One region of the Halopseudomonas sp. genome, then DNA from elsewhere that is predicted to be linked to it. Evidence: predicted binding sites of a transcription regulator. Region 1 holds the regulator's gene; the other holds the start of a gene.
The links. Region 1 encodes LexA, which represses DNA repair genes until DNA is damaged. Its sites were predicted from a motif close to CTGTNTNNNNANACAG; they were not measured.

Region 1 (15,611 bases):
CAAAGGTTTCGTTGCTGGCCAGGCTGGTCCGAACTACCCGGCACCGGTTGAAGCGATCAAGACCATCCAGAAGGCGGCTAACCACGGTCGCGAAAAGGCGCTGGAAATTGAAGCTGCCGGTTTTGCCAAGCTGGCCAAGACCTCGGTTGCTGCCAGCCTTGTAGGTCTGTTCCTGAACGACCAGGTGCTCAAGCACAAGGCCAAGAAGTACGACAAGGAAGCTGGCGATGTGAAGCTGGCTGCCGTACTTGGCGCAGGCATCATGGGTGGCGGTATCGCTTACCAGTCTGCGGTTAAGGGCACGCCGATCCTGATGAAGGATATCCGCGAGGAAGGCATTCAGCTGGGTCTGGACGAAGCGTCCAAGCTGCTGGGCAGCCGCGTTGCCAAGGGCCGCATGAAGCCCGACCAAATGGCCAAGGCGCTGAACGCTATCCGTCCGACCATGTCTTACGGCGACTTCAAGGAAGTTGACCTGGTGGTTGAAGCGGTTGTCGAGAACCCGAAGGTCAAGCACGCGGTGCTGGCCGAGGTTGAAGGCCAGGTTGGTGAAGACACCATCCTCACCTCCAACACCTCGACCATCTCCATCACGTACCTGGCCGAGGCGCTCAAGCGTCCGGAAAACTTCTGCGGCATGCACTTCTTCAACCCGGTACACATGATGCCGCTGGTTGAGGTTATCCGTGGTGCGAAGTCCAGCGACAAGGCTGTTGCCACTACCGTCGCTTACGCCAAGAAAATGGGCAAGACGCCGGTTGTCGTCAACGACTGCCCCGGCTTCCTGGTTAACCGTGTTCTGTTCCCGTACTTCGGTGGCTTTGCTCGCCTGATCGGCATGGGCGCGGACTTCCAGCGCGTTGACAAGGTCATGGAAAAGTTCGGCTGGCCGATGGGCCCGGCTTACCTGATGGACGTTGTCGGCATGGACACCGGTCATCACGGCCGTGACGTCATGGCTGAAGGCTATCCGGATCGCATGGCTGACAAGACCCGCACCGCTGTCGACGTCATGTATGACGCTGGCCGCCTGGGTCAGAAGACCGGTAGCGGCTTCTACGCCTACGAGATGGACAAGAAGGGCAAGCCGAAGAAGGTGGTTGATGCGAAGGCTTACGAACTGCTGAAAGAAGTGGTTCTGGAGCAGCGCGAGCTGACCGACGAGGAAATCATCGAAATCATGATGGTTCCGCTGTGTCTGGAAACTGTACGCTGCCTGGAAGACGGCATCGTTGAGTCCGCGGCTGACGCAGATATGGGTCTGATCTACGGCATCGGCTTCCCGCCCTTCCGTGGTGGCGCCCTGCGTTACATCGACACCATCGGCGTGGCGGAATTCGTCGCCATCGCTGACAAATACGCCGAATTCGGCGCCATGTACGCACCGACTGAAAAGCTGCGTGAAATGGCGAAGAACGGTCAGAAATTCTTCGGTTAACCGCGGAACGTACAGAGCGAGAGTAAATCTATGAGCCTGAATCCGAGAGACGTCGTAATTGTCGATTTCGGCCGCACCCCGATGGGCCGTTCCAAGGGCGGCATGTATCGCAACGTGCGTGCTGAAACCCTGTCCGCCAACCTCATCACTGGCGTACTGGCACGTAACCCGAAGATCGATCCGGCAGAAGTTGAAGATGTGATCTGGGGCTGTGTAAACCAGACCCTGGAGCAGGGTTGGAACATCGCGCGCATGGCGTCGCTGATGACCCCGATTCCGCACACCAGTGCTGCGCAGACTGTCAGCCGCCTGTGCGGTTCGTCGATGAGCGCACTGCACACCGCCGCTCAGGCGATCATGACCGGTAACGGTGATGTGTTCGTCGTTGGTGGTGTCGAGCACATGGGCCACGTCAGCATGATGCACGGTGTTGATCCGAACCCGGCCATGTCGCTGTATGCCGCCAAGGCGTCCGGCATGATGGGTCTGACTGCTGAAATGCTGGGCAAGATGCATGGCATCACCCGCGAGCAGCAGGATGCCTTCGGTGAGCGTTCTCACCGTCTGGCGCACAAGGCCACTGTCGAAGGCAACTTCAAGGATGAAATCATCCCGATGGAAGGCCACGACGAGAACGGCTTCCTGAAAGTGTTCACCACCGACGAAACCATTCGTCCGGAGACCACTCTGGAAAGCCTGGCTGCCCTGCGTCCGGCGTTCAACCCGAAAGGCGGTACCGTTACTGCGGGTACCTCCTCGCAGATCACTGACGGCGCTTCCTGCATGATCGTGATGTCTGCCGAACGCGCTCAGGCCCTGGGTCTGGAGCCGCTGGCTGTCATCCGTTCCATGGCGGTTGCGGGCGTTGATCCGGCGATCATGGGTTACGGCCCGGTTCCGTCCACCAAGAAGGCGCTGCAGCGCGCTGGCCTGACCATGGATGACGTCGACTTCGTTGAACTGAACGAAGCCTTCGCCGCCCAGGCTCTGCCGGTCCTGAAAGACCTGAAGTTGCTGGACAAGATGGACGAGAAGGTGAACCTGCACGGCGGCGCGATCGCCCTGGGTCACCCGTTTGGCTGCTCCGGTGCGCGTATCTCCGGCACCCTGCTGAACGTCATGAAACAGAACAGCGGCACCATTGGTATCTCTACCATGTGCGTTGGTCTGGGTCAGGGTATCACCACGGTCTTCGAGCGCGTCTGAAGTCAGTAGGTGTTACAGGAAGCCGAGGCCTTGTGCCTCGGCTTTTTTATTGATGCTGTCAGTGGGCAGAGGAGGTTCAACAATGCGTCCCGGGCGCTATCGGCACTATAAAGGAAAGGACTATCAAGTCATTGGTCTGGCGCGGCACTCTGAGACCGAGGAGCAGTTGGTTGTTTATCGAACGCTGTATGGCGAGTTCGATCTTTGGGTAAGGCCGCTGGCCATGTTCAATGAAGTGGTTGAGGTTGACGGGGAGTCACATCCGCGCTTTACCTTTATCAGCGAAGACGTGTAGGCTCTGGCCCCTCCAGTCCATCCGGCAATCTGCCGAGCGATGTGGCTGAGTCGCCAGTTTCGAGTTCAGTTCGGGTCAGGAAAACAAGTATCCATGGGAAAAGCACTGGTCATTGTGGAGTCGCCAGCCAAGGCCAAGACAATCAACAAGTATCTCGGCAACGAGTATGTGGTGAAGTCGAGTATCGGCCATATTCGCGACCTGCCCACCAGCGGCAGTGGCAAGACCGAAAGCAAACCCAAGGGTGGCCGTAAGGTCGCCGCCAGCGAGCAGGAGAAGCAGCAGAAGGCGCGAGCCCAGTTGGTCAAGCGCATGGGTGTCGATCCTGAGAACGACTGGAAAGCGCACTACGAAATCCTGCCCGGCAAGGAGAAGGTCGTCGACGAATTGCGTCGTCTGGCCAAGGATGCTGACACCGTCTATCTCGCAACGGACTTGGACCGCGAAGGGGAAGCCATCGCCTGGCACCTGCGCGAGAGCATCGGCGGCGACGACTCGCGCTACAAGCGCGTGGTGTTCAACGAAATTACCAAGAAGGCCATTCAGGAGGCCTTCTCCGAACCCGGTGAGCTGGATATGAACCGGGTCAATGCCCAGCAGGCGCGTCGCTTTCTCGACCGCGTAGTGGGTTACATGGTCTCGCCATTGCTGTGGCAGAAAATTGCCCGTGGCCTGTCGGCTGGCCGTGTGCAGTCGGTAGCGGTCAAGCTGATCGTTGACCGTGAGCGTGAAATCCGTGCTTTTGTACCAGAAGAGTTCTGGGAAGTTCATGCGCGCCTCAATACGCCCAAAGCTGAAAGCGTTCGCTTTGAGGTGGTAAAACAGAACGGTGAGACCTTCCGTCCGACCAACAAAGCGCAGACTGACGCGGCGTTGGCTGTGCTGGAAAAAGCGGCGTACAAGGCCGTCAAGCGCGAGGACAAGCCGACCAGCTCGCGCCCCAACGCGCCTTTTATCACCTCAACGCTGCAGCAGGCTGCGAGCACGCGCCTGGGCTTCAGCGTCAAGAAAACCATGATGATGGCCCAGCGTCTTTATGAGGCTGGTTACATCACCTATATGCGTACCGATTCGACTAATCTGTCGGCGGACGCCATTGCGATGGCGCGTGGCTATATCGAAAGCAACTTTGGCGAAGCCTATTTGCCGGAGAAGCCAAACCTGTACAGCAGCAAGGAAGGAGCGCAGGAAGCGCACGAAGCAATCCGTCCTTCCGACGTTAAGCTCAAGCAGACCGACCTCAAGGGTATGGAGCGCGATGCTGAGCGCCTGTACGAGCTGATCTGGCGTCAGTTCGTGGCCTGTCAGATGACGCCGGCCAAGTACCTGTCGACCAGTATCCAGGTGGCTGCTGGCGAGTTTGAGCTGCGTGCCAAGGGCCGTATTCTCAAGTTTGATGGTTATACCCGTGTGATGCCGCAGCAGGGCAAGGGTGGCGAAGACGAGGTGTTGCCGGAGATCAAGGTCGATGACGTTCTGGCGCTGCAGGGCCTGGATCCCAAGCAGCACTTTACCAAGCCGCCGGCGCGCTACGCCGAGGCGAGCCTGGTAAAGGAGCTGGAGAAGCGCGGTATCGGTCGCCCATCCACTTACGCGTCGATTATTTCGACGATTCAGGATCGTGGCTACGTCACTCTCAACAACCGCCGGTTTTATGCGGAGAAGATGGGCGACATCGTCACTGAGCGCCTGAATGAAAGCTTTCCGAACCTGATGGATTATGGCTTCACTGCAAAGATGGAAGAGTCGCTGGATGACGTGGCTCACGGTGAGGTGCTTTGGAAACAGGTGCTGAACAACTTTTACGCCGATTTCAGTGCCAAGCTGGGTGCCGCGTCTGCGTCTGGCGAAGACAAGGGCATGCGCGCAAATCAGCCCACGCTGACCGACATCCCGTGCCAGGACTGCGGTCGGCCGATGATGATTCGCACCGCCTCGACCGGTGTGTTTCTCGGCTGTTCCGGCTACGCGCTGCCGCCGAAAGAGCGTTGCAAGGCGACCATCAATCTGGTGCCGGGCAACGAGGTGGCAGCGGATGATGAAGAGGGCGAGTCGCGCGTACTGCGTGGCAAGCACCGCTGTGCTATTTGTGGTACCGCCATGGACAGTTACCTGATCGACGAGCGGCGCAAGTTGCACGTCTGTGGTAACAATCCGGACTGTTCGGGTTTTGAGATTGAAGCGGGTCAGTTCAAGATCAAAGGCTACGACGGCCCGACGCTCGAATGCGACAAGTGCGGCAGCGAAATGCAGCTCAAGACCGGGCGTTTCGGCAAGTATTTCGGTTGTACCAGCAGCGAGTGCAAGAACACCCGCAAGCTGTTGCGCAACGGCGAGGCTGCGCCGCCGAAGGCTGATCCAGTGCCGATGCCAGAGCTCAAGTGCGAGAAGGTCGACGACGTCTATGTGCTGCGTGACGGTGCCTCCGGCCTGTTCCTGGCGGCAAGCCAGTTCCCGAAAAACCGGGAAACTCGGGCGCCATTGGTCAAGGAGTTGATTCCGCACAAGTCGGAGATCGATCCGAAGTATCATTTCCTGCTCGATGCGCCAGTGGCTGATCCGGACGGTAATCCGACCGTCGTGCGCTATAGTCGCAAGACTAAAGAGCAGTATGTGCAGACCGAGGTTGAGGGTAAGCCCACAGGATGGCGGGCATTCCATGATGGCAAGCGGTGGTCGGTGGATGACGGTCGCAGCAAGAAGGCCAAGCGGTAAGGCAGGCAACCATGGCTAACGAAGTCTATACCCGCACCAATCAGGCGTTGTACTTTGCTCGCCGGGCTATCGAATCCTGGCAGCAGGCGGAGCAGAGTGATGCGATCGATGCGCTGACGCAGGCGCAGTACCATCGTGAGCATGCGGTGTTTCACCTGTATCGGGGTGTTCTGGCGCTGATTCATGAGGTTGCGGATCGCTACCGCTGGCCGCTGGTCGATGCGCGTGATGTGGAGGGCGTGTTGATTCCCTCCGTGGTGACGCGTTTTCCCGGCCCTGAATTGGCTGAGTTGACCGAGTTGGCCGACAACTCGGAAACTTGGCTCGCGGGTGTTATTGCTGCCTGGCAACGCCTGCAGGCGCCGCCGCAGCCTGTCGATAACTCGACCAACTCTCTGATTGCTACCAGTGCTACTCCTGTCGCCGAATGGACCAGCGGGCAGGCGGAGGAGGCGTTGCAGGAAATTTCCCGTCGCGTACGGGCCTATCGGGACGGCATGCAGGAGTGGTGACGGCGGGATCGCGGATGCCCTGAATGCGGCGCTGTGTTACACTGCGCGCAGTTCAGACAGGAGATCTCCGCAATGCCTTCACCCTTCCTTGAAATCGTCGAGCTCGCCAACGGCAAGGTTGCTCTGCGCCGTTCCGACGAAGAAGGTGAGCCGTTGGTGGTGATCGAATTCTCCCGCGATGCGCGCGAGTATCTGCAGGAAAGTTATATCGAAGTTGCCAAGGCAATGATCAGCGCTGGTATGCAGGCAGCGGGTCAGATGATGGATGAGGACGATGGCGACGACGAGGTTATTCCTGAAAGTCGCGTTCTGCACTAAGTGATTTTGGACGTGCCATGAGCACCAGAAAGGCCAGCAGCTAGCTGGCCTTTTTTGTATCTGCTCTCAGCCAAGGTGAACGTTCAGGCTCTGGCAGCGACCGACCTGCGCCGCACGCTCGAGGCGAGGGGCTACGCAGCTGTCGCGGTCGAGCCAGCTGACGACGGTATGGCTGCCGCCCATCTTGAGCAGGTCACAGCAGAGCTTAAGGCTATCCATGCCAGCCTTGGAGCGCACAATCATGATGCGCTGAGGGTCGAGGTTGGCCCCTCGCAGCCACTGTTGGCTAACCGAGGCAGGCGGGTCGATCAGCGTAAGCCAGCGGCGGCAGTCCTTCTGGCTTAGTTCGCGCAATACCGGAGCCAGCCACTGCAAGCATTGACGGGCGCTGCCTTGCAGCGTCATCTCGCTGTAGCTGCCGTCCGGCTCATCCTCTTGCGGGCTGGCGTGAACGGGTTGCTCGAAGGCGTGGTGCTTGAGACGTGTCGCCATCAAGGCGTTATGAAACAGGTCAGTCTGAGTCAGGGTCTGTTGCTCGGTGCGGGCGTACTGCATGATCAGCTCCTCAGCGGCGGATAACTCCGACGCTTAAACCTTCAATGGTAAGTTCCTGTTCTGCGAGATCGACTTCAATTGGCTTGAAGTCCGGATTTTCTGCAATCAACGACACTTTGCGGCCCTGGCGTTGGAAGCGCTTGACGGTCACTTCCTCGCCGATGCGCGCGACGATGACTTGGCCATTTCGAGCTTCGCTGGTGCGGTGCACGGCCAGCAGGTCGCCATCCATGATGCCGATGTCTTTCATACTTTCTCCCTGAACGCGCAGCAGGTAGTCGGCGCGCGGGGTGAAAAAGTCGGGGGATATGCGGCAATGATCTTCGATGTTTTCCAGTGCCATGATGGGCGCGCCAGCGGCGACCCGGCCGATTACTGGTAACTGATCATCGTTTGCTTCGTTCTCTGACTCTGGCAGTCGGATGCCACGGGATGCGCCGGGGATCATCTCGATTGCGCCTTTGCGGGCTAGCGCGCGCAGGTGGTCTTCGGCGGCATTGGGCGATTTGAAGCCCAAGGTTTTGGCGATGTCGACCCGGGTCGGCGGATAGCCATTGCTGTCCATGTATTCCTTGATGAATGCCAGAACCTGCTGTTGTCGCGCGGTTAGTTTCTGCATCGCGGTTAGCCTGTGTTTTTATCCAGTATCTGGGATTATATACAGTTGTTTTGTCTCGGCAACCCCCAATGTTGATGCCGTTTACTTGAGCGGATTGATAAAGGAGTGGGAGAGTGGCGCGACTGATTGGCGCGGGGAGCAGGCTTGGGGTTGACACTAAATTCGTTTTAAACGTATGTTTGAAACGATTGTTTGTCTCACTGGGGGAGCGCATGGCGCAGTCCGACACGGTCAAGCGAATTCTTGACGCCGCTGAACAGCTTTTCGCCGAAAAAGGTTTTGCTGAAACCTCTCTGCGCCTTATCACCAGCAAGGCGGGCGTAAATCTGGCCGCCGTTAACTATCACTTCGGGTCGAAGAAGGCGCTGATTCAAGCGGTATTCGTGCGCTTCCTTGATCCATTCGTCAGCAGCCTTGAGAAAGAGTTGGACTTGCGTGAGTCGCGGGACAAGGACACGCCGCTGACGCTCGAGGCTCTGCTGGAGATGCTGGTGCATCAGGCGCTAGCAGTGAAGCCGCGTAGTGGTAATGACCTTTCTACCTTCATGCGCTTGCTTGGTCTGGCATTCAATCAGAGCCAAGGCCATTTGCGCAAATACCTCAGTGAAGTGTATGGCAAGGTATTTCAGCGTTATATGCAACTTCTGGTCAGTGCGGTGCCGGGCATACCTCCGCAGGAGTTGTTCTGGCGCGTGCACTTTATGCTTGGTAGTGCAGCGTTCACCATGTCGAGCATGAAGGCGCTGCGGGCCATTGCGGAAGCCGAGCTGGGCGAGCCTCGTCCCGTAGATGATGTCTTGCGCCTGATGGTGCCTTTCCTGGCCGCAGGCATGCGCGCTGAAAGCGCTGCGCTTGCGAGCCCCGAAGTGGTGGCACTCTAGGCTGCATTTACCTGCGCTGCGCTGTCCGCTAAGGTGTGCGCAGCGCCGGAGGTGACATGCAGCTTGATCATATCCATATTTCCCTGAACGATCAGACGCTAATCGGCTACCGCGCCGGTGAGCCGGTCTGTCGCTATATCGTTTCTACTGCACTTAACGGGCCTGGCGAGCAGGAGGGGTCCGGATGTACGCCGCGCGGTGCCCACCGCGTGCGTGCGCGCATTGGCGATGGTTTGCCGCTGGGTGCGGTGTTTATCGGCCGGCGTCCTACTGGCGAGATTTGGTCGCAAGCGTTGGCGGATCGGTTCCCGCAACGGGACTGGATCCTGACGCGTATTCTCTGGCTCTGCGGCGAGCAGGTCGGATTCAATCGTGGTGGTCGGGTCGATTCCCAGCGCCGCTATATCTATTTGCATGGTACTGGTGACGATCAGCCGATGGGTGAGCCGCTTTCTCATGGCTGCATCCGTCTGCGCAATGCCGACATGCTGGAACTGTTCGAACGCACACCGGTCGGTTGTAGCGTTCAGATTGATGCGCTTTGAGGGCGCGTTACCGTATTCAGGAGAAGTAATATTGAAACAGGGTGCCTTGATGTTGGATCTGCCTGGCCTTTGGCTGGAAGCAGAGGATCGGCAGTTGTTGCGTCAACCGGAAGTCGCCGGCTTGATCTTGTTTGCGCGCAATACCGAGTCGCCCCGTCAGGTTGCTGAGCTCGTGCGCTCAATCCGCAAGGAGCGTCCGGACATGCTGATTGCGATTGACCAGGAAGGTGGGCGGGTCCAGCGCTTGCGCCGCGACGTACTGCGCTTGCCGGCGTTGGCGGATGTGGCTGCGGTTGACGACGGCCGTGTCGAGTCTGTCGCCCAGGCGGCGGCCTGGGTTATGGCGACGGAGATGCTCGCTTGCGGTATCGATATCAGCTTTGCACCTGTCCTGGACCTTGATTACGGCCGTAGCCAGGTGATTGGTAACCGTTCGCTGGGTGGCGATCCTGCGCGGGTTGCGCGGCTGGCGGCCGCCTATATCGATGGTTTGCACGCGGCGGGTATGGCCGCTACCGGCAAGCACTTTCCGGGGCACGGCTGGGCTGAAGCGGACTCACATTTTGCGCTGCCGGTCGATGAGCGCCCGCTGGATGAGATTCGACGTACTGATCTCGTGCCCTTTGCGGCGCTTGCGGGCAAACTCGATGGGATTATGCCGGCGCACGTTGTGTATTCGCAGGTCGATGCCTTGCCGGCTGGTTTCTCGACCCGCTGGCTGCAGGACATTCTGCGGGCGGAGCTGGGTTTTGATGGGGTTATCTTCAGTGACGATCTGACCATGGCCGGTGCGCATGCGGTTGGCGGTATGGCTGAACGGGTTGATGCGGCGCAGGCGGCGGGTTGCGACATGTTGCTGATCTGTAATGATCGTGCGGCGGCGGAAGAGGGCTTGGTGCACGCGCAGAAGCAAGGTTTGCAATGCCCGGCCCGGATCGCGCGCATGCTGACGTGCACACCGGCCGGTGTTGACTACCGTGCGGCGCCTGAGTGGCATCAGGCAGTTTCTTTGTTGAGGGAGTTTGATCTGGTTTGAATGACTTCATTGAACAGCTGCCGGAGCAGCTGCAGCTTGAGCAGCTTCCGCTGATTGGCGAGGCCTGGATCTATCATGTGTTTGCCGTGGTGCTGGCATCGTTGGTGAGCGCCTACATCGCCAAGCGTGTGCTGGATCACATGCAGAAACGTGCAGAGAAAACCCGCAATATTTGGGACGACGCCCTAGTGGGCGCGGCGCGTCGGCCAGCCTGGGTGCTGATCTGGAGCATGGGGCTGATGTGGGCGGCTCGGATTACTGCGGTGCAGATGGACGAGAGCCTGGCGCACGTGCTTGATCAGGTACAGCGCGTGCTGCTGATAGTGCTATTGACCTGGTTCATTTTGCGCATGATGCAGCAGGTCGAGCGGCGCCTGGTGGACCCCTATTATCGCGAGACGCCGGCTGACCAGACCACCGTTAGCGCGATAGGCAAGCTGCTGCGGGCTTCAGTGGTCATTACCGCGGCGCTTGTGGTGCTGCAATCGCTGGGTTACAGCATTTCCGGGGTGCTGGCATTCGGTGGTATTGGTGGTATTGCCGTTGGCTTTGCTGCCAAGGATCTGCTTGCCAACTTCTTCGGCGGCTTGATGATTTATCTTGATCGTCCGTTCGTGGTCGGTAACTGGGTGCGCTCGCCGGATCGCAATATCGAAGGGACGGTTGAGGAGATCGGTTGGCGCCTGACGCGGATTCGCACGTTCGACAAGCGTCCGCTGTATATCCCCAATGCAGTGTTCGCCAACATTGTGGTGGAAAACCCCTCGCGCATGACCCATCGGCGGATCTACGAGCATATCGGCATTCGTTATGACGATATCAAGCGCATGGAGCCGATCGTGGCCGACGTGCGCAAGATGCTGCAGAGTCACGCGGATATCGATCAGGAGCAGACGCTGATGGTGTTCTTTGATCGCTGTGCGCCGTCTTCGGTCGACTTCTTTATTTACTGCTTCACTACGCCAGTCTGGGCTGAATTCCATCGCGTGAAAGAAGATGTATTGCTCAAGATTCTGGCCATTATCGAGAAGCATGAAGCGCAGGTCGCGTTCCCGACGTCGACCATTCATTTGCCGGATGCGCTCGAGTTGCGTAGTGCTCAGGATGCTGGCGGGCGGCTGCGTGAGTCTGCGCGTGAGCTGCAGGAGAACGACGCGTGAGCGGAACTTGGGGCGTTATCGGCGGTACCGGCCTCAGTGCGCTGGACGGGCTGGAGATTGAGGGCGAAGACCAGGTTCAGACGCCGTGGGGAGAGCCGTCAGCACCCGTGGTGCGAGGGCGCATCGGTGGACAGTTGGTCTGCTTCCTGGCGCGCCATGGTCACCCGCATCGTATACCGCCGCACCGGGTGAACTATCGCGCCAATATCTGGGCCCTGCGTGAAGCCGGTGTTGATCGCATCATTGCGGTCAACGCGGTCGGCGGGATTCATCCAGCGCTGGGTACCGGTGCATTCTGTGTGCCGGACCAGCTGATTGATTACACCTGGGGGCGGGCCTCTACGTTCTTCGAGGATGATCTGGAGGCGGTGACGCATATTGACTTCACCTCGCCTTACGACGAGTCGTTGCGTCAGCAATTACTTGGAGCGCTCCGTGCGCACGGGCATCAGTGCCTCCCTGGCGGCGTCTATGCTGCGACCCAGGGGCCTCGACTGGAGACGGCGGCGGAAATTCGGCGGCTCGAGCGTGATGGTGCTGATCTGGTGGGTATGACTGGCATGCCGGAAGCCGCATTGGCTCGAGAGCTGGATGTGGCGTACGCCTGTCTGGCACTGGTGGTGAACCCGGCTGCCGGTAAGGCGACGGAGGTGATCACCATGGAGGCGATTGAAGCGGTTGTTCATGCCGGGATGCAGCAGGTTAAGGCGGTGCTGCAGCAGGTTCTCAAGGCCTCACCGCGCGCCTGAGCGCGCGGTGGTCGTCCGTTCAGCGGCTGATGGTTACTAGCATGCCAAGGCTTTGGTGGTCCAGATAATGAACCTCGCCCGGGCGCAAGGCGCGGGTTTGATGCAGAAACTCTGAGATTAGCGGCGTTTCGGACTGCAGTTGCAGCTCTGCTGCCGAACGATTACGCCAGAACGCGACTTTCAGTTCAGTCAGGTTCTCCTGCCGCAGGTTGACCAATCCCTGAATGGGATAGATGCCATTGTCGGCATTGCCGCGATGCAGGGCGACGATCAGATCATTGTCCAGCGGCTGAGTCCAAGCCTGATGCAGATATATCTGATAACCGCTTTGCTCCAGCTTGCGAGCCTGGTTGCTCAGCCGGTAGCGCGTCTGATCGATGGTGCGTACGTCGGTGCGTGCGGTCCCTTCGAGGTCAACTGCCTCGGCAGCCCAGTCCAGGTCCGGAGGCGTGCCCTGAACCAGTGGCGCAGATGGCTGCCCGAAGAACACCACCTCAACCAGATAGTCTTCAGCGTTGGCAGACAGCGAAACGCAGGCTAGGGTGGACAGCAGGGCGACGGAGAGCAGTTTGCTCAACAGTTTCATGGGCGTTTTCCTTTGCCTTTAGGGGTGTCTTTCGGGGTTTCGGTGAGGCGTTCAAATAAGGCTTCAACCGTATTCAGGCGCAGCTCGGCGTTGCCCATGGGCGAATTGAAGCGAAATACCGTTGCGCCTTCAAGTCGATAGCGTTGCGGGCTGTCCTGAATCATGCGCACCAGCACCATCGGGTCGATCCGCGTGTCAGCGGCAAACTCGATCCGGCCGTGCTCCGCGCCAACGTCGACCTTGGTTATACCCAGTGGCTCGCAGCGCAGTTTAAGTGTGGTAATGCGGAACAGGGTTTTGACCGGCTCGGGCAACAGACCGAAACGGTCGATCATCTCAACCTGCAGATCCTTCAGCGCTTCTTCGTCCGCTGCGTTGGCGATGCGTTTGTAGAGGATCAGGCGGGCGTGGACGTCCGGCAGGTACTCTTCGGGAATCAGTGCGGGCAGGCGCAGATTGATATCGGTTCCGCCGCCAAGAGGCTGCTCCAGTTCCGGTTGCTTGCCCTGCTTGATCGCCTTGACGGCGCGTTCCAGCATTTCCATGTAGAGGGTAAAGCCGACTGCCTGAATCTGGCCGCTCTGGCCTTCGCCCAGCAACTCGCCTGCGCCGCGAATTTCCAGATCGTGGGTGGCCAAGGTAAAGCCTGCACCAAGGTCTTGGGCGCCGGCAATGGCCTCCAGGCGTTTCTCGGCGTCGCTGGTGATCTTGCGACCTTCCGGGGTTAGCAGGTAGGCATAGGCCTGATGGTGGCTGCGGCCGACGCGTCCGCGCAGCTGATGCAGCTGTGCCAGGCCAAACTTGTCGGCGCGCTCGATGATGATGGTGTTGGCGCTGGGGACGTCGATGCCGGTCTCGATGATCGTACTGGTGACCAGAATGTTGAAGCGGCGGTGATAGAAATCGCGCATCACCTGCTCCAGCGCGCGCTCGGGCATCTGGCCGTGACTGATGCCGATGCGGGCTTCTGGTACCAGTTCGGCCAGATCGGCTGCGCACTTCTCGATTGTCTCGACATCGTTGTGCAGGTAATAGACCTGACCGCCACGCAGCAGCTCACGCAGGATTGCCTCTTTGACCACGGGTTTTTGCTGCACCATGACAAAGGTTTTAACCGACAGCCGTCGCGCCGGCGGCGTGGCAATGATTGATAGGTCACGCATGCCGGAGAATGACATGTTCAGGGTGCGTGGAATCGGCGTGGCGGTCAGGGTCAGCACGTCGACTTCGCTACGCAGCGCCTTCAGCGCTTCCTTCTGGCGCACACCGAAGCGGTGCTCTTCGTCGATGATGACCAGGCCGAGATCCTGGAACTGGACGTCGCCCTGCAGCAGCTTGTGGGTGCCGATCATGATGTCGACCTTGCCTTCGGCCAGCTCGGCAGCGGCGGCTTTGACTTCCTTGGCGGACTTGAAGCGCGACATCACTTCAACCCGCACCGGCCAGTTGGCAAAGCGGTCCTTGAAGCTGTTGTAGTGCTGCTGGGCGAGCAGGGTGGTCGGCACCAGTACCGCAACCTGCTTGCCGCTGTGCACCGCGAGGAAGGCCGCGCGCATGGCAACCTCGGTCTTGCCGAAGCCGACATCGCCGCAGACCAGGCGATCCATCGGTTGCGGGCTGGTCATGTCCTTGAATACGGCTTCGATGGCGGCCAGCTGGTCGGCGGTTTCCTCGAACGGGAAGTCGTCGGCAAAGCTTTGGTAGTCCTGCTCGGGGTCGGCAAAGCTGAAGCCCTGGCGCGCGGCGCGGCGGGCATACACATCGAGCAGCTCGGCGGCAACGTCGCGAACCTTCTCGGCGGCCTTGCGGCGGGCTTTCTGCCACTGATCGGAGCCAAGACGGTGCAGGGGGGCGCTGTCGTCGTCGCTGCCGGAGTAACGGGCGATCAGGTGCAGGTTGGCCACCGGCACGTACAGGGTCGCCTCATCGGCGTATTCGAGTACCAGAAACTCGGCCTGCTGGTCTTCAACCGTCAGGTTGGTCAGGCCACGGTAGCGGCCGACGCCGTGATCGATGTGAACCACCGGTGCACCTTCGCGCAGCTCGGTCAGGTTGCGGATCACCGCGTCGCCGAGATCGGTCGCTTTGCCGCGGCGGCGGCGCTGCATCACGCGCTGGCCGAACAGTTGGCTTTCGGCGATCAGGGCCACACCTGCGCTGTTGATCAGCATGCCCTGGTCGAGTGGTGCGATGGTGATGGCAACGGGGCTGCTGGCAGCGCTGAATGCCGGCCAGCTGTCGATCTCGTCAGGTTTGATCTGAATGCGGGCCAGCAGTTCGGTCAGTGCTTCGCGGCGGCCGGCGGTCTCGGCGACGAACAGGGTGCGCCCCGGATGTTGCTGCAGAAAGCGCTGAAGAGCCGCCAGCGGGTTTTCCAGCTTGTTGTCGATCGCCAGTTCGGGCGGCAGCGGGCAGTCAAATACACTGGCCTGCGATTCGTCCGGGCGATCCTGATGACAAACGACGCGCGGATGCTGCTTCAGCAGTGCAAAGGCTTCTTCAACCGGCAGAAACAGCTCGCCCGGTGGCAGCAGTGGTCGGGTCGGATCGACACCTTGTTCGGTATGTCGGGTGCGGACGTCCTGCCAGAAATGTTCGGCGTTCTGTTCGATGCCGGGCAGGGTGAATAGCCGGGTGTTGTCTGGCAGATAGTCGAACAGACTGCCCAGTTCGTCGAAGAACAGCGGCAGGTAGTATTCAATGCCGGGTGGAATCAGGCCTTCGCTCAGATCCATATACAGAGGGCAGCGCCGGTGATCGACCTCGAACCGCTCGCGAAAGCGGGCGCGGAATCCGGTCAGGGCCGACTTGTCGAGCGGGAACTCCTTGGCTGGTAGCAGGTGAATGCGATCCACCTTGTCGATTGAGCGCTGGGTTTCCGGGTCGAAGGTGCGCAGTGTCTCGATTTCGTCGTCCAGCAGGTCGATCCGGTAGGGCAGGGTGCTGCCCATCGGGAACAGGTCGAGCAGTGCTCCGCGCACCGCGTAATCCCCGTG
Region 2 (15,611 bases), on a different contig from region 1:
ACCTTGAGCATGCCGACCGCATCCAGATCATCCTTGTCCCACTGGATCACCGTACGCTCGGCCATGCTGGCGTTCTCGACCGGCACCAGGGTATCGAGCGGCGCATCTGACATGACAAAGCCGCCCGGATGCTGCGACAGGTGCCTCGGAAAGCCGATCAGCTCACCCGCCAACGTCAACACCCGATGCAGCCAGGGGTTGTTCACATCAAACCCGGCCTCGGCCAGCCGCTCGGCACTGGGCAGCTGTTTGCTCCAGCGACTGCAGCAACGCCCGAGCTGATCAATCTGCTCCTGCGGCAGCCCGAGCGCGCGCGCCACATCACGCACCGCACCCGCCGATAGATAGCGAGTGACTACCGCCGTCAGCGCCGCTCGCTCGCGGCCATAACGACGGAAGATGTACTGAATAACCTCCTCGCGCCGCTCGTGCTCAAAATCCACGTCGATATCCGGCGGCTCATCGCGCTCACGGGAGATAAAGCGCTCGAACAACAGGTTGCTGCGGTCCGGATCGATCTCGGTAATGCCGAGCGCAAAGCACACCGCCGAGTTGGCTGCCGAGCCACGCCCCTGACAAAGAATGCGTTGCCCACGGGCGAAGGCGACGATGTCCTGCACGGTGAGAAAGTAACTGTCGTACGCCTTCTCGGCGATCAGTGCCAGCTCATGCTCCAGCTGCGTTCGCACCTTGTCACTGACGCCGTTTGGCCAGCGCCAGGCGGCACCGCGCCAGGTCAGCTCGCGCAACCAGCTGGACGGGGTATGCCCTTGCGGCACCAGTTCTCGCGGATACTGATAGCGCAGCTCGCCCATGTCGAACTGGCAGCGGGCGGCAATGCGCCGGCTTTCCTCCAGCAGCGCAGGCGGGTAGATCGCCGCCAACGCCGACAGGCTGCGCAGATGGCGCTCGCCATTGGCAAACAGCCGACTGCCCGCCTCCATCACCGTGCAGTGGTGACGCAGCGCGGTCAGAGTGTCCTGCAGCGCCCGCCGCCCACGCACATGCATGTGCACGTCACCGCTGGCCACACAGGGCAGGCCAAGTCGCGCCGCCAGCCCCTGCAACTGGTCCAGCTTGCGCGCATCATCCGGCCCGCGGTGCAGCTCGACCGCCAGCCACAAACGGTTTGGCAACAGCGCCTGCAGTTGCCTGCCATGCTCTTCATCCTGGCCGTGGCGCGGCAACCAGAGCCCGAGCAAACCATCCAGTGCACCGCTCAGATCCTCAAGCCGCAGACAGTACTCACCCTTCCCAGCCCTCCGGCGAGCAACAGTCAGCAAACGGCAGAGGCGCTGATAGCCCGTCAGGCTCTCGACCAGCAAGACCAGTTTGGGGCCGTTCTCCAGCTGAATTTCGCTGCCAACAATCAGTTTCAGACCGCTGTCCTGCGCCGCCTGCCAGGCACGGACAATCCCGGCCAGGCTGGCTTCATCGGTGATCGCCAGAGCGTCATAGCCGTGTTGCCGCGCGCGGGCAAACAGCTCCTGCGCACTGGACGCCCCGCGCTGAAAGCTGAAGTTCGACAGGCAATGCAGTTCGGCGTAACCCAGGCTCATCCGAACCACCCATGCACCCAGAACGGACCCGGGCGCCCTGCGGTATGAAAGGCCCAGGCCCGACGCCCATCACGGGTTTCGATCAGGTAGTAGTCACGCCGCACGTCGTCGCCATCCCACCAGCCGGACTCGATCCGCTCAGGCCCAGCCAGTACCCGTGGGAACAGGTCATTGAGCAGTACCGGTTCGGGCAGCAGCCAGCCGGGGCGTGGCCCGGCTGGGCGCGCGGCGGCATCGCCCCGCTCCTGCGCCAGCCAGCTGCGCTCGGGGCGGTGTTCATCCACCGCCGCCAGCGGCTGTACCACCTTGTCACCCAGTCGAGCGCGCAGCCGCTCACAGACCTGCAGCCAGCTCTGCGACTGCTGCGGGCGGTTACTGAACAGTTCGGCTGCAGCAGGTACAAAGCGCGGCAGATCCTCAGCCAGCAGTGTCAGCGCCTGCACGGGCGCGGCGAGTTCCAGCGTCTCCAGTCGGCCGCGTGCCAATTCAAACAGCCGCTCGCCGTCGCGCTCAGCTCCCAACAAGCCAACCGGCAGCTCGGTGGCAGCCTGACGGCGGTGCTCCAGAATCAGCACAAAGCGCTGTACCCCACAGTCCCGCCCAGCCAGAAAGGTCGCAAGATCACCAATCAAACGCCGCAACGGAAACAACAGCGAGGAGTTCGACTCAACATCAAAGTTAAACTCAATGCGCTGACGAAACTGATCCGGCGGCTGATAGCAGCTCAGCGCCAGCGGGTGATGCCCCTGCAGTTGATCAAGATGCGCCAGCAACTGGGGCGGAAAGCGTTTGGCTAGGCCGTCACGGGGTAACTCCAGCACCTGCTGCAGACGACGCAAGCCCATGCGCTGCAGGCTCTCGATCAGCTCGCCCGGCAAACCGCTGCGCGCCACCGGCAGGCGCTGCAGCTCGGCGTGCAGTGCCTGCTCGTCCACCGCCAGGCCGTCCGCGACGTTGGCGAGCACCCTTGCTGCCAACGGGTTGGGCGCCAGCACCAGTCGATGCTGAAAGCCCAGCGCTTGCAGCTCGGCGCGCAGGCGTTGCTCCAGATCAGGCCAGGGACCGAACAGACGCAAGCTGGAGGCCACCTCCAGCAACAGGGTACGGGGGAAGTCGAGACTCACATGACCACTGAAACCATACGCCCAACTAGCCAGAAACTGCTGCCAGTGCTCGGTCTGCGCCGGGTCGTGTTCGACCGTATCAAAGCACTCCAGCAGCGTCCGAGCCTGGGTCAGGCTCTGACCCGAGCGCAACCCCTGTGCACGGGCCGACTCGTTAACCGCCTGCAGCACCCGCCGCTGCGGCGGCCCACTGAGCAGCGCCAACGGCACAGTCGGATCCTCACGGCTGCGTAGCACCGCATCCAGTGCCAGCTGGGGAAAAAGAATGCAAAGCCAGCGCATGACGGCCTCACTGCGAAATCGATACAGGCCGCGCAGGCGCCACCCCGCCACGGCACTTGAGCACCCGCCACCGCCGCGGCTCACGCTCCTGCAACAGCCGCAGCGCCGCCGGTGAGGGATTGTCCGCCGTACGCCGGTCGCGCAACACAAAGGCCAGCGTCTGGCCGCTGTCAGCCGCCACCTGCAGGCGGCGCAGGGCGCGGTCATCCGCGTGCTCGGGCCAGCACAGCACCGCGCCGCAGCTACCTGAACGCAGGCACTGCTCCGCCGCCCACAGCCGCTCGGCGCCACTGACCTGCAACAACGAGACCTGCGCCAGCACCACCCCTGCCGCCTGCCAGGCAGGCGCAAAGGGAATCGCCGGAGTACCGACCAGCACCACCCGTTCACCGGCTTGAGTCAACCGCGCCAGCAGCGGCCACAGCAGCTGCAACTCGCCACTACCGGGAGCGCCCAGCAGAATCTCGTTCAGCGCGGCCAGTTGCCAGCCACCACCGGGCAGCAGCGCATCCAGCACCGCATGCCCGGTCGGCTGCTCGGCAACCGGCTCACTTTGCTGACGCCCGCGCCAGACGCGACGCGTCTCCAGCAACCGATCAAGTGCAACGACCGCGCCCATGAAAACCTCTGAAAAATACTGTATATGCGTACAGCATATTTATTCGCATGGTATCGGTCAATTGCAAACAGACGGGCACGACAAACGGCGTTCAAGACTAGGGCGGACAGGAATCAAAACCATAGGAAACGGCATGCTGCTATCGCGGGATTCCGGGGTAGCACGAAAAGGCTTCACGCCAGGAAGGTTGACTAATACTTGTACGGTGGAGTGTGCACGACGGGTTCGTCCCGTTTACGCGGGCGAGTAGCGCAGGGCTGACGGGAAATAGGACGGCAGCATGTCTGAGGAGCGCAGCGACGAGTTCTGCCGGCCCCCGTCAGCCCGAGCAACGCAGCGAACCCGAAGGGCCACGTAGTCGGGTTCCCCGGGGGATTCAGGGATAAAACGGCAACGCGAGATCAATTACCCCGCTGACGCAACCACTCCAGATCCTCAGGACGAGTAATCTTCAAATTATCAGCACGCCCCTCAACCAACAGCGGCGCCTGCCCCACCCACTCCATGGCCGAGGCTTCATCAGTAATCAGCGCCCCGGCCGCCAGCGCATCACTGAGTGCCTGCTGCAGGGGCCCGAGGCGAAACATCTGTGGCGTGTAGGCCTGCCAGAACTGGCTGCGATCCGGCGTTGCAGTAACGCGGCCATCCGGGCCAATCTGCTTGAGGGTATCGCGTACCGGCACTGCCAGCAGTCCGCCAACCGGGTCACTCGCCAGCGTGCTCAGCAGCTTGTGCAGGTCGCCATCGGTGAGATTAGGACGAGCCGCGTCGTGCACCAGCACCCAGTCGTCATCAGCCGCGCCCAGCTCACGCAGCGCAATGAGCCCGTTGAGCACCGAGTCGGCCCGCTCGCGTCCGCCGACTGTGCGGGTAATCCGCGTGTCCCGGGCACAGGGCAGCGTCGGCCACCAGCCATCATCAGCAGACAGGGAAACCACCAGCCCACGCAGTCCCGGTTGATCCAGGAAGCAGGCCAGGGTGTGTTCGATCAGGGTACGTTCACCCCAGAGGAGATATTGCTTGGGACGATCTGCCTGCATGCGCGCGCCGACGCCGGCGGCGGGCAGAACAACCCAGAAATCAGGTGTAGCGACGCTCATTGGTCGCTCAGTTGGAACAGGGTTTCGCCCTGCTTGACCATGCCCAACTCACGGCGGGCACGCTCTTCGACGGTTTCCAGACCTTGCTTGAGTTCGATGACTTCAGCGGTCAGCACCCGATTGCGCTCCAGCAGCTGCTCGTTCTCGCGCTGCTGCTCGGCAATCTGCTGCTTGAGCTGGGAAACGTGGGCAAGACTACCCTCACCGACCCAGAGTCGGTACTGCATCGCCGCCAACAGCGACAGCGCAATGATCCAGAGCCATTTCAAGCCAGATGCTCCCGTCTAGGAACGGCGGGTACGCTCACACGTACCCGCCAGACCGATCAGCCGCGGAACTCGGCGCGACCCTTATAGGGCGCCTTGCCACCCAGTTGCTCTTCGATACGCAGCAGCTGGTTGTACTTGGAAACGCGGTCGGAGCGGCACAGCGAACCGGTCTTGATCTGACCGGCAGCAGTACCTACAGCCAGATCGGCGATGGTGCTGTCTTCGGTCTCGCCAGAGCGGTGCGAGATAACGGCGGTGAAGCCGGCAGCCTTGGCCATCTGGATCGCTTCCAGGGTCTCGGTCAGCGAACCGATCTGGTTGAACTTGATCAGGATGGAGTTGCCGATCTTCTCGTCGATGCCGCGCTTGAGGATCTTGGTGTTGGTGACGAACAGGTCGTCACCGACCAGCTGCACCTTCTCGCCAATCTTGTCGGTCAGGACTTTCCAGCCAGCCCAGTCGGACTCATCCATACCGTCTTCGATAGAGATGATCGGGTAGCGCTGGGTCAGGCCCGCCAAGTAGTCGGCAAAACCTTCCGCACTGAATACCTTGCCTTCGCCAGCCAGGTCGTAGTTGCCGTCCTTGTAGAACTCGCTGGAAGCGCAGTCCAGCGCCAGAGTAACGTCGTCACCCAGGGTGTAACCGGCGTTGGCAACAGCTTCGGCGATGGCCGCCAGAGCGTCTTCATTCGAAGCCAGGTTCGGCGCGAAACCGCCCTCGTCACCCACCGCAGTGTTCAGGCCGCGTGCCTTCAGAACCGCTTTCAGGTGGTGGAAAATTTCCGCACCCATGCGCAGCGCGTCAGCGAAGTTCTTGGCGCCAACCGGCTGAACCATGAACTCCTGAATGTCGACGTTGTTGTCGGCGTGCTCACCACCATTGATGATGTTCATCATCGGAACAGGCATGGAGTAGACGCCGGGAGTGCCATTCAGGTCGGCAATGTGCGCATACAGCGGCACGCCCTTGGCCTGAGCAGCCGCCTTGGCAGCGGCCAGGGAGACAGCCAGGATAGCGTTGGCGCCCAGAGTAGCCTTGTTTTCAGTACCGTCCAGCTCGATCATCGCGCGATCCAGCTCAGCCTGCGCGGTGGCATCACGGCCAACCAGCAGCTCGCGGATGGGGCCATTGATATTGGCGACGGCCTTGAGCACGCCCTTGCCGAGGTAACGGCTCTTGTCGCCATCACGCAGTTCCAGTGCTTCGCGCGAACCGGTAGACGCGCCGGAAGGAGCGCAGGCGCTGCCCATGATGCCGCCTTCCAGGATTACGTCAGCTTCAACGGTCGGGTTACCGCGCGAGTCCAGAACCTCACGGCCCTTGATATCAATGATTTTTGCCATCTTTACTTGCTAGCTCCGTATATCGGGTCAATCGGGTGAAAGCGGTCGCGGCTCAAGCCGTTTCCAGAACCGGGAAGCTCTTGACCAGCTCGTCAAGGGCCTTCAACTGGGCAAGGAACGGCTCCAGCTTGTCCAAACGCAGGGCGCAGGGGCCATCGCACTTGGCGTTATCAGGATCAGGGTGTGCTTCGAGGAACAGACCCGCCAGGCCCTGGCTCATGCCCGCCTTGGCCAGATCGGTAACCTGGGCACGACGACCGCCGGCCGAGTCACTGCGACCGCCTGGCATCTGCAGGGCGTGGGTCACGTCGAAGAACACCGGGTATTCGAACTGCTTCATGATGCCGAAGCCAAGCATGTCGACTACCAGGTTGTTATAACCGAAGGAAGAACCCCGCTCGCACAGCACCAGACGATCATTGCCCGCCTCTTCACACTTGGTGAGGATGTGCTTCATTTCCTGCGGCGCGAGGAACTGGGCCTTCTTGATGTTGATCACGGCATTGGTCTTGGCCATCGCCACAACCAGATCGGTCTGCCGGGACAGGAAGGCCGGCAGCTGAATGATGTCGCAGACCTCGGCAACCGGCGCAGCCTGGTAGGGCTCGTGCACGTCGGTGATGACCGGGACGTTGAAGGTGCGCTTGATCTCTTCGAAGATCTTCAGCCCCTCTTCCATGCCGGGGCCGCGGAACGAGTTGATCGACGAGCGGTTGGCCTTGTCGAAGCTGGCCTTGAACACATAGGGAATCCCCAGCTTGCTGGTGACTTCGACGTAACGCTCGCAGATCTGCATTGCCAGATCACGCGACTCCAGTACGTTCATGCCACCGAACAGAACGAAGGGTTTGTCGTTGGCCATCTCGATGTCACCAACGCGCACGATTTTCTGTGCCATAAGCCAGCTTCTTCCTTAATCTCAGCCGTTCTTGTGCTGACGCAGCGCGGCGCCAATGAAACCACTGAACAACGGGTGGCCGTAACGCGGTGTGGAGGTAAATTCCGGGTGGAACTGGCACGCTACGAACCACGGATGATCCTTGACCTCAACCACCTCAACCAGTGCGCCGTCACCGGAACGACCGGAGATGTTCAGGCCGCCAGCCTGCAGGTCGGGCAGCAGGTTGTTGTTGACCTCATAACGGTGGCGATGACGCTCGACGATCACGTCCTTGCCGTAGCAGTCGTAGGCCTTGGAGCCCTGCTCCAGCGTGCACTCCTGCGCGCCCAGGCGCATGGTGCCACCCAGATCGGAGGCTTCGGTACGCAGCTCGGTCTCACCGGAAGCGTCCTGCCACTCGGTGATCAGACCGACAACCGGATGACCGGAAGTCTTGTCGAATTCAGTGGAGTTGGCATCGCTCCAGCCCAACACGTTACGGGCGTACTCGATGACCGCGACCTGCATACCCAGGCAGATGCCCAGATACGGAATTTTGTTCTCGCGGGCGTAACGCACGGCAGTGATCTTGCCCTCGACACCACGGGAGCCAAAGCCACCCGGGACCAGAACGGCATCAACACCATCCAGCAGGCCGGTGCCTTGCTGCTCGATGTCTTCAGAGTCGATGTAACGCACGTTAACCTTGGTCCGTGCCTGAATGCCGGCGTGGCTGAGCGCTTCGATCAGCGACTTGTAGGCATCCAGCAGTTCCATGTACTTGCCGACCATGGCGATGGTGACTTCGTGCTCGGGGTTGAGCTTGGCGTCAACCACACGGTCCCACTCGGAAAGGTCTGCCTGACCGCACTCCAGACCGAAACGCTCGACGACGAAGTCGTCCAGGCCCTGGGCATGGAGTACGGACGGGATTTTGTAGATGGTGTCGACGTCTTCCAGACCGATGACCGCGCGCTCTTCCACGTTGGTGAACAGCGCAATCTTACGGCGCGAAGACAGATCGATCGGATGATCGGAGCGGCAGATCAGCACATCGGGCTGCAGGCCGATGGAGCGCAGTTCCTTCACCGAGTGTTGGGTCGGCTTGGTCTTGGTCTCGCCAGCGGTGGCAATGTAGGGCACCAGAGTCAGGTGCATCAGCATCGCGCGCTTGGCGCCGACTTCCACCCGCAGCTGGCGGATGGCTTCCAGGAACGGCTGGGACTCGATGTCGCCCACGGTACCGCCGATTTCGACCAGCGCCACGTCGGCATCGCCAGCACCCTTGATGATGCGGCTCTTGATCTCGTCGGTGATGTGCGGAATGACCTGAATGGTCGCACCCAGATAATCACCACGGCGCTCCTTGCGCAGCACGTCGGCGTAGACACGGCCAGTGGTGAAGTTGTTGTTCTGGGTCATGGTCGCGTTGACGAAACGCTCGTAGTGACCCAAATCGAGGTCGGTTTCCGCGCCATCATGGGTCACGAAGACTTCGCCATGCTGGAAGGGACTCATGGTGCCCGGATCCACGTTGATATAGGGATCCAGCTTGAGCATGGTGACCTTCAGACCACGCGCCTCGAGGATCGCCGCGAGGGACGCCGAGGCGATACCCTTGCCCAAAGAAGAAACAACACCACCCGTGACGAAGATGTAGCGCGTCATGAAAAACCCATAGATTGAACAGTTAAGCGGTTTGCACCGCGAGGAATTCGAAGGGAGTCAAAGGTGACCTGAAGGGTCAGCCAAAGTCTCGTCAAGATGGGAAGTCAGGATACCAGACAGGCCCCGCTTGCTCAATCCGAAACAGGCTTCCAACTGACCCTAAAACCACTCTGTGTCCCGTCCACCAGAGCCTGCTCGGCATTCCACCGCCCTGCCACCGAAACCAGCTCGCCGCCTGAGTATAGCAACGGCACTGAAGGACGCAGCCAGGCTGGAATCTGCGCCTGCTGGAGCAGCTGTTTGACCGACTGAGTAGGCCGCCCAGGCAGCTTTATCTGCTCCCCGCCCTGACGATAGGCTACCTGCCAGCCATCCGGCCCGGGAGGCCGCAAGCCGCCGTTTGATGGCGCAGAACAGAGCGCCCCATTGCCAGCCACCAGCAGCTGCTGAAGATCCGGCAGGCACGCCTGCATTTCTCCCCGCGCAGGCCAACCACTCTCAACCAGCCATAGACGATCTGACGAACGGTATAGTCGCCGACCGTCCAACTGCAATTGCGGCTGGGCATCGCTACTGGCTGCCAACTGCTGCAGCCATTGATCGAGGTGCCGCTGATCGGGCATCAATACACCCTGCTGCCGCAACCAGAAGCGCAGCAGGTTGCGCTGCCTGGCCAACGATAATTCGAGCACCGGCGCCAGCAACAGACTCGGCCACACCTGCAACCAAGGGTCTTCAAGCCGCACGGCGGCAGCCTGCAGATCATTCAGTGCCAGCTCGTCGAGCAACTCGCCTGCTTCTCGGGCATGATCCGCCAGGCGCAGCAGACTCTGATCGACCTGCGGCCAAGCATCCCGCAACTGCGGCAGCAACTGGTGGCGCAGCGCCGTGCGGGCAAAGCGCGCATCCTGATTGGCCGGATCGTCGATCCATTGCAGACCTTGCTGCCGCGCCCAGCTCGCCAGCTGCGCACGCGATGCGTCCAGCAGTGGCCGGGACAACCAGCCACGCCCCAGCTGGCGTCGCCGCGGCATGCCCGCCAGACCGCGCACACCGGTGCCGCGCAGCAGCCGAAACAGCATGGTTTCCAGTTGATCATCCGCGTGATGCGCCAGCAACAACTCGGCGCCGTTCGGCAAGATGTCAGAGAAAGCGGCGTAGCGCGCATCACGCGCAGCCTGCTCGATACTCGCACCCGGCTCCACACGCACTCGCACGATTTTCAGCGGCACGCCGCGCTCGTCACAGGCCCGCTGACAATGCGCCGCCCAGGTGTCAGCCTCGGGATGCAGCCCGTGATGAATATGAATAACGTGTAGCGGAGGAAGATCGCAGAGTTGGCGAGCCTGGACCAGCAGCTCAAGCAGAACCATGGAGTCCAGACCACCGGACAACCCCAGCCACCAGGCCGGGGCGCCCAAACAGGAGCCGAGCTGCTCGCGCAGCCCCTGCGGTGTCAGCATTTACTGGATACCGAAGGACATCAGCCGCTGGTAGCGGGTTTCCAGCAGTTGCTCGGGCGTGCGCTCGTCAAGCTTGGCTAGTTGTGCAACCAGCTGCTGCTTGATGCGCTCGGCGGTTTCCTGCGGTGAGCGCTGCGCGCCACCCAGCGGCTCGGGGATCAGGGTATCGACCAGTCCCAGCTCCTTCAGACGCTCGGCGGTAATACCCATGGCCGCTGCGGCGTCAGCCGCTTTCTCGGCGCTCTTCCAGAGAATGGAAGCACAACCTTCCGGCGAGATCACCGAGTAGGTGGAGTATTGCAGCATCATCAGGTGATCGCAGACCCCGATCGCCAGCGCACCGCCCGAACCACCCTCACCGATAACGGTAGCGATGATTGGGGTTTTCAGACGCGACATGACCTGCAGGTTCCAGGCGATGGCCTCACTCTGACCGCGCTCTTCGGCATCAATCCCCGGGTATGCACCGGGGGTGTCGATAAAAGTCACGATAGGCATCTTGAAGCGCTCGGCCATTTCCATCAAACGGCAGGCCTTGCGGTAGCCTTCAGGCTTGGGCATGCCGAAATTGCGGCGTACCTTTTCCTTAACATCGCGCCCCTTCTGGTGACCGATGACCATGACCGGACGGCCTTCCAGTCGCGCGATGCCGCCAACGATCGCCGCATCGTCGGCGAAGTGACGATCACCATGCAGTTCTTCGAAGTCGGTGAAGATGTTGCTGATGTAATCCAGCGTGTAGGGGCGCTGCGGGTGGCGCGACATCTGGGCCACCTGCCAGCTGCTCAGGTTGCCGAAAATGCTCTCGGTCAGGGACTTGCTCTTCTCCTGCAGCCGAGTGATTTCTTCGGTGATGTTCAGCGCGTTGTCACTGCCGACCAGACGCAGCTCTTCGATCTTGGCCTGCAGATCCGCAATTGGCTGTTCAAACTCCAAGTATTTCTGGCTGTTGCTCATAGGCATCCATCATCCGCTTGCGCCCGATCCGGGCATCCAAAAGTTTCGCAAATAACCTTACGGGATTGCCGGGCGCCCGTCGAGCACCCGGCTTTGCGCTATCTATAGTGCAGAGAGACGCTGTCTTTGCCCAACTGGTCACGCAGGCTTTGCAACAGATCGTCTGCCGGTTCAACCCGCCACTCGTCACCCAGACGCAGCAGCGCGGCCGCATCGGCTCGCTGGTACTCGATCGTCACCGGGCAGCCGCCGCGATACTGCTGCAGCAACCCTGCCATGCGGGTCAACGCACCGGCATCATGACGCGTCCCGTCCAGATTAACCCGCACGCTATCGAGCAATCCGGTACGCGCCTCTTCCAGGCTCATGACCCGCTTGGCACGGACCCGCATACCGCCGGAGAAGTCATCAACTGCAACCTCGCCTTCAACCACCAGCATCGCGTCTTTCTGCAGCAGGGCTTGGGCTGCGTTGTAGGCTTCTGCAAACAACGACACCTCGATCCGAGCAGAACGGTCATCGAGGGTGACAAAACCAACCTTATCGCCACGCTTGTTCTTCATCACGCGCAGATCAAACACCAGACCGGCAATGGTCTGACTATCACGTGACGGTTTCAGATCGAGAATCCGCTGGCGGGCAAAACGGCGAATTTCACGCTCATATTCGTCAATCGGGTGACCAGTGAGATACAGGCCCAGGGTTTCCTTCTCGCCGCGCAGGCGCTCCTTGAAGGTCCACTCGCGCACCTTGCGATAGGGCTCGTACACATCACGTTCGGTAGACGGCCCGAGCAGGTCGCCAAACAGATCATCGTGGCCGCTGTCGGCGCTGCGCGCGGTCTGCTCGGCCGAGGCAATCGCCTCTTCCATCGCACTCATCAGCGCGGCGCGGTTGCGGTCGATCTGCTTCTGGTAGGCCTGGACTTCCTCGGCGAAGAACGGCCCCAAGCGATCCAGTGCACCGCTGCGAATCAGGGCTTCCATCACCCGTTTGTTGATGCGCTTGAGGTCTACCCGGGCGCAGAAGTCGAACAAGTCGTTAAACGGACCACCGGCCTTGCGGGTTTCGACGATGGTCTCGACCGGGCCTTCACCCACGCCCTTGATCGCACCAAGGCCGTACACAACATCACCGGCGTCATCGACGGTGAACTTGAATTCCGAGACGTTGACGTCCGGGGTTTTGATCCGCAGCCGCATGCTGCGGCATTCCTCGATCAGCGTCACCACCTTGTCGGTGTTGTGCATATCCGCCGAGAGTACCGCGGCCATGAAGGGCGCCGGATAATGCGCCTTCAGCCAGGCAGTCTGATAGGACACCAGACCGTAGGCGGCCGAGTGCGACTTGTTGAAGCCGTAACCAGCGAACTTTTCCACCAGGTCGAAAATGTTACCGGCCAGGTCAGCGTCGATGCCATTGTTGGCGCAGCCTTCGATAAAACCGCCACGCTGCTTAGCCATCTCTTCGGGTTTTTTCTTACCCATCGCCCGGCGCAGCATATCCGCGCCACCCAGGGTGTAGCCGGCCATCACCTGAGCGATCTGCATTACCTGTTCCTGATACAGGATGATGCCGTAGGTGGGCTTGAGCACCGGTTCAAGACCGGGGTACTGGTAGTTCGGGTGCGGATAGGAAATCTCTTCCCGGCCGTGCTTACGGTTGATGAAGTCGTCCACCATGCCTGACTGCAGCGGGCCCGGACGGAACAGGGCCACCAGTGCGATCATGTCTTCCAGACAGTCAGGTTTGAGCTTTTTGATCAGCTCCTTCATGCCGCGCGATTCAAGCTGGAAAACGGCGGTGGTTTCCGCTTTTTGCAGCATGCTATAGGTCGGTGCATCATCCAGCGGAATCAGGTCGATATTGACCAGTTCCTCATCGCTGGCTCCCTGCGCGCGCTGCTGGCGATGGATGGTTTCCATCGCCCACTTGATGATGGTCAAGGTGCGTAGACCGAGGAAGTCAAACTTCACCAGACCGGCCGCTTCCACATCGTCCTTGTCGAACTGGGTTACCAAGCCACCACCGGACTCGTCGCAATACAGCGGTGCAAAGTCGGTCAATTTAGTCGGCGCGATTACCACACCCCCGGCGTGCTTGCCGACGTTACGGGTAATCCCCTCCAGCTTGAGCGCCATGTCCCAGATTTCCTGGGCTTCCTCGTCGTTGGCGAGGAAATCGCGCAGCATTTCTTCCTGTTCATAGGCCTTGGTCAGCGTCATGCCGACCTCAAACGGGATCATCTTCGACAGCTTGTCGGCCAGACCGTAGGACTTGCCCTGCACCCGCGCCACGTCGCGCACTACCGCCTTGGCCGCCATGGTACCGAAGGTGATGATCTGCGATACCGCATTACGGCCGTAGGCATCGGCGACGTAATCAATCACCCGGTCGCGACCCTCCATGCAGAAGTCGACGTCGAAGTCGGGCATGGAAATACGCTCCGGGTTGAGGAAGCGCTCGAACAGCAGGTCGTAGGCCAGCGGGTCGAGGTCGGTAATCAGCAGCGAATACGCCACCAGCGAGCCCGCCCCGGAACCACGGCCCGGGCCCACGGGCACGCCGTTGCCCTTGGCCCATTTGATGAAGTCCATCACGATCAGGAAGTAGCCGGGGAAGCCCATCTGATTGATGATGTCGAGTTCGAAGTTCAGACGGTCGATATAGACCTGACGCTTGGCCTCGTAGTCCGGCGTATCCGGCGGCAGGATCACCTTGAGGCGCTCCTCCAGCCCTTCGAAGGACACCTTCTTGAAGTACTCTTCAATCGTCAGGCCGTCCGGAATGGGGAAGTCCGGCAGGAAGTACGTGCCCAGCTGCACATCAATGTTGCAGCGCATGGCAATCTCGACGCTGTTCTCCAACGCCTCGGGGATATCGGAAAACAGCTCGGCCATCTCGGCCGGTGTCTTCAGGTACTGCTCCTCGCTGTACTGGCGCACCCGACGCGGATCATCCAGCGCCCTGCCCTCGCCGATGCAGACACGGGTTTCGTGGGCTTCAAAGTCACCACGTTTGAGGAAGCGTACGTCGTTGGTCGCGACTACCGGGCAGCCGGTGCGAGCCGCCAGCGCAACAGCCGCATGCACATGCTCTTCGTCATTGGCACGACTGGTGCGCTGCAACTCCAGATAGAAGCGATCCGGGAAGACACTCATCCAGTAGCCAAGTAACTCGTCAGCACGCTCGGGGGTAGATGACAGCAAAGCGATGCCAACCTCCCCTTCCTTGGCAGCCGACAACGCGATCACCCCTTCGCTGGCTTCGGCAATCCACTCCCGGCGCACGGTAACCAGACCGTTGCGCTGGCCTTCGGTATACCCACGAGACACCAGCTCAGTCAGATTGCGATAGCCCTTGGCATTCATGGCCAGCAGGCTGATGCGAGTCAGCACGGTATCGTCTTCGGCATCGGTCAACCACAGGTCCACGCCGGAAATTGGCTTGATACCGCCACCCATGGCCGCCCTGTAAAACTTGACCAAGCTACACATATTGCTCTGGTCAGTGATCGCCACCGCCGGCATGCCCGCCTCGGTAACAGCCTTGATCAGGGGTTTGACCTTGACCAGTCCGTCAACCAGAGAGTACTCACTGTGGACACGCAGGTGAACAAAGGAAAATGACATGGAAATCCTGTTTCAGATGGCGAAGCGTCAAGCAGAGAATTGTAGCGACGGGGAACTGCTGCGACCAGTCGCAGCGTGCAGAACTGTATGACCGCTGCCGCTGTTTACTGTTCCAGCGCCTTGCGTACCGGAGCGAACGAGCGTCGATGAATGGGCGTTGCCCCCAGCTCACGCAAGGCAGCCAAGTGGGTTGGCGTTGGGTAGCCCTTGTGACCGGCAATGCCGTATCCCGGGTACTGCTTGTCCAGTTCAAGCATCTCGCGATCCCGCGCGACCTTGGCCAGAATCGATGCCGCCGCGATCGCCGGCACCCGGCTGTCACCCTTGATCACCGGCTCGCTGCGCATCGGCAACACCGGACAGCGATTGCCATCCACCAGCACCAGGTCAGGACGAACCTGCAAACCCGCGACTGCGCGCTGCATCGCTAGCATGGTGGCATGCAGAATGTTCAACTGATCAATTTCTTCAACCTCAGCGCGGGCTATGCACCAAGCCAATGCCCGTTCCTGAATCAACGGAAACAGCACCTCACGGCGCGCCTCGGTGAGTTTCTTCGAGTCATTGAGGCCTTCGATCGGACGCGCAGGATCCAGAATGACTGCTGCGGTCACGACCGCCCCGCATAGCGGCCCTCTGCCTACCTCATCGACACCCGCAACCAGCTCTTCGCCATCGGGCAAAGCCCAATCCATGCTCAACTGACTCACAG

Region 2: the regulator LexA is predicted to act here: its motif matches at 3,603-3,618, upstream of imuA (translesion DNA synthesis-associated protein ImuA).

Annotation. Positions count from the first base shown of each region.
Region 1 covers NZ_JAYPMU010000001.1:141,462-157,072, reverse strand. The annotation lists gene fadB (fatty acid oxidation complex subunit alpha FadB) at 1-1,438, shown strand, start outside; gene fadA (acetyl-CoA C-acyltransferase FadA) at 1,469-2,644, shown strand; gene AAFM31_RS00740 (DUF1653 domain-containing protein) at 2,727-2,939, shown strand; gene topA (type I DNA topoisomerase) at 3,033-5,654, shown strand; gene AAFM31_RS00730 (DUF6586 family protein) at 5,666-6,166, shown strand; gene AAFM31_RS00725 (hypothetical protein) at 6,239-6,484, shown strand; gene sulA (SOS-induced cell division inhibitor SulA) at 6,551-7,039, opposite strand; gene lexA (transcriptional repressor LexA) at 7,050-7,658, opposite strand; gene AAFM31_RS00710 (TetR family transcriptional regulator) at 7,871-8,539, shown strand; gene AAFM31_RS00705 (L,D-transpeptidase) at 8,596-9,084, shown strand; gene nagZ (beta-N-acetylhexosaminidase) at 9,134-10,120, shown strand; gene AAFM31_RS00695 (mechanosensitive ion channel family protein) at 10,117-11,280, shown strand; gene AAFM31_RS00690 (S-methyl-5'-thioinosine phosphorylase) at 11,277-12,029, shown strand; gene AAFM31_RS00685 (CsiV family protein) at 12,049-12,615, opposite strand; gene mfd (transcription-repair coupling factor) at 12,612-15,611, opposite strand, start outside.
Region 2 covers NZ_JAYPMU010000003.1:143,532-159,142, reverse strand. The annotation lists gene AAFM31_RS03765 (error-prone DNA polymerase) at 1-1,580, opposite strand, end outside; gene AAFM31_RS03760 (DNA polymerase Y family protein) at 1,556-2,965, opposite strand; gene imuA (translesion DNA synthesis-associated protein ImuA) at 2,973-3,584, opposite strand; gene ispD (2-C-methyl-D-erythritol 4-phosphate cytidylyltransferase) at 3,986-4,684, opposite strand; gene AAFM31_RS03745 (septum formation initiator family protein) at 4,681-4,911, opposite strand; gene eno (phosphopyruvate hydratase) at 5,010-6,299, opposite strand; gene kdsA (3-deoxy-8-phosphooctulonate synthase) at 6,352-7,197, opposite strand; gene AAFM31_RS03730 (CTP synthase) at 7,219-8,847, opposite strand; gene tilS (tRNA lysidine(34) synthetase TilS) at 8,979-10,310, opposite strand; gene accA (acetyl-CoA carboxylase carboxyl transferase subunit alpha) at 10,311-11,267, opposite strand; gene dnaE (DNA polymerase III subunit alpha) at 11,366-14,899, opposite strand; gene rnhB (ribonuclease HII) at 15,004-15,594, opposite strand; gene lpxB (lipid-A-disaccharide synthase) at 15,606-15,611, opposite strand, start outside.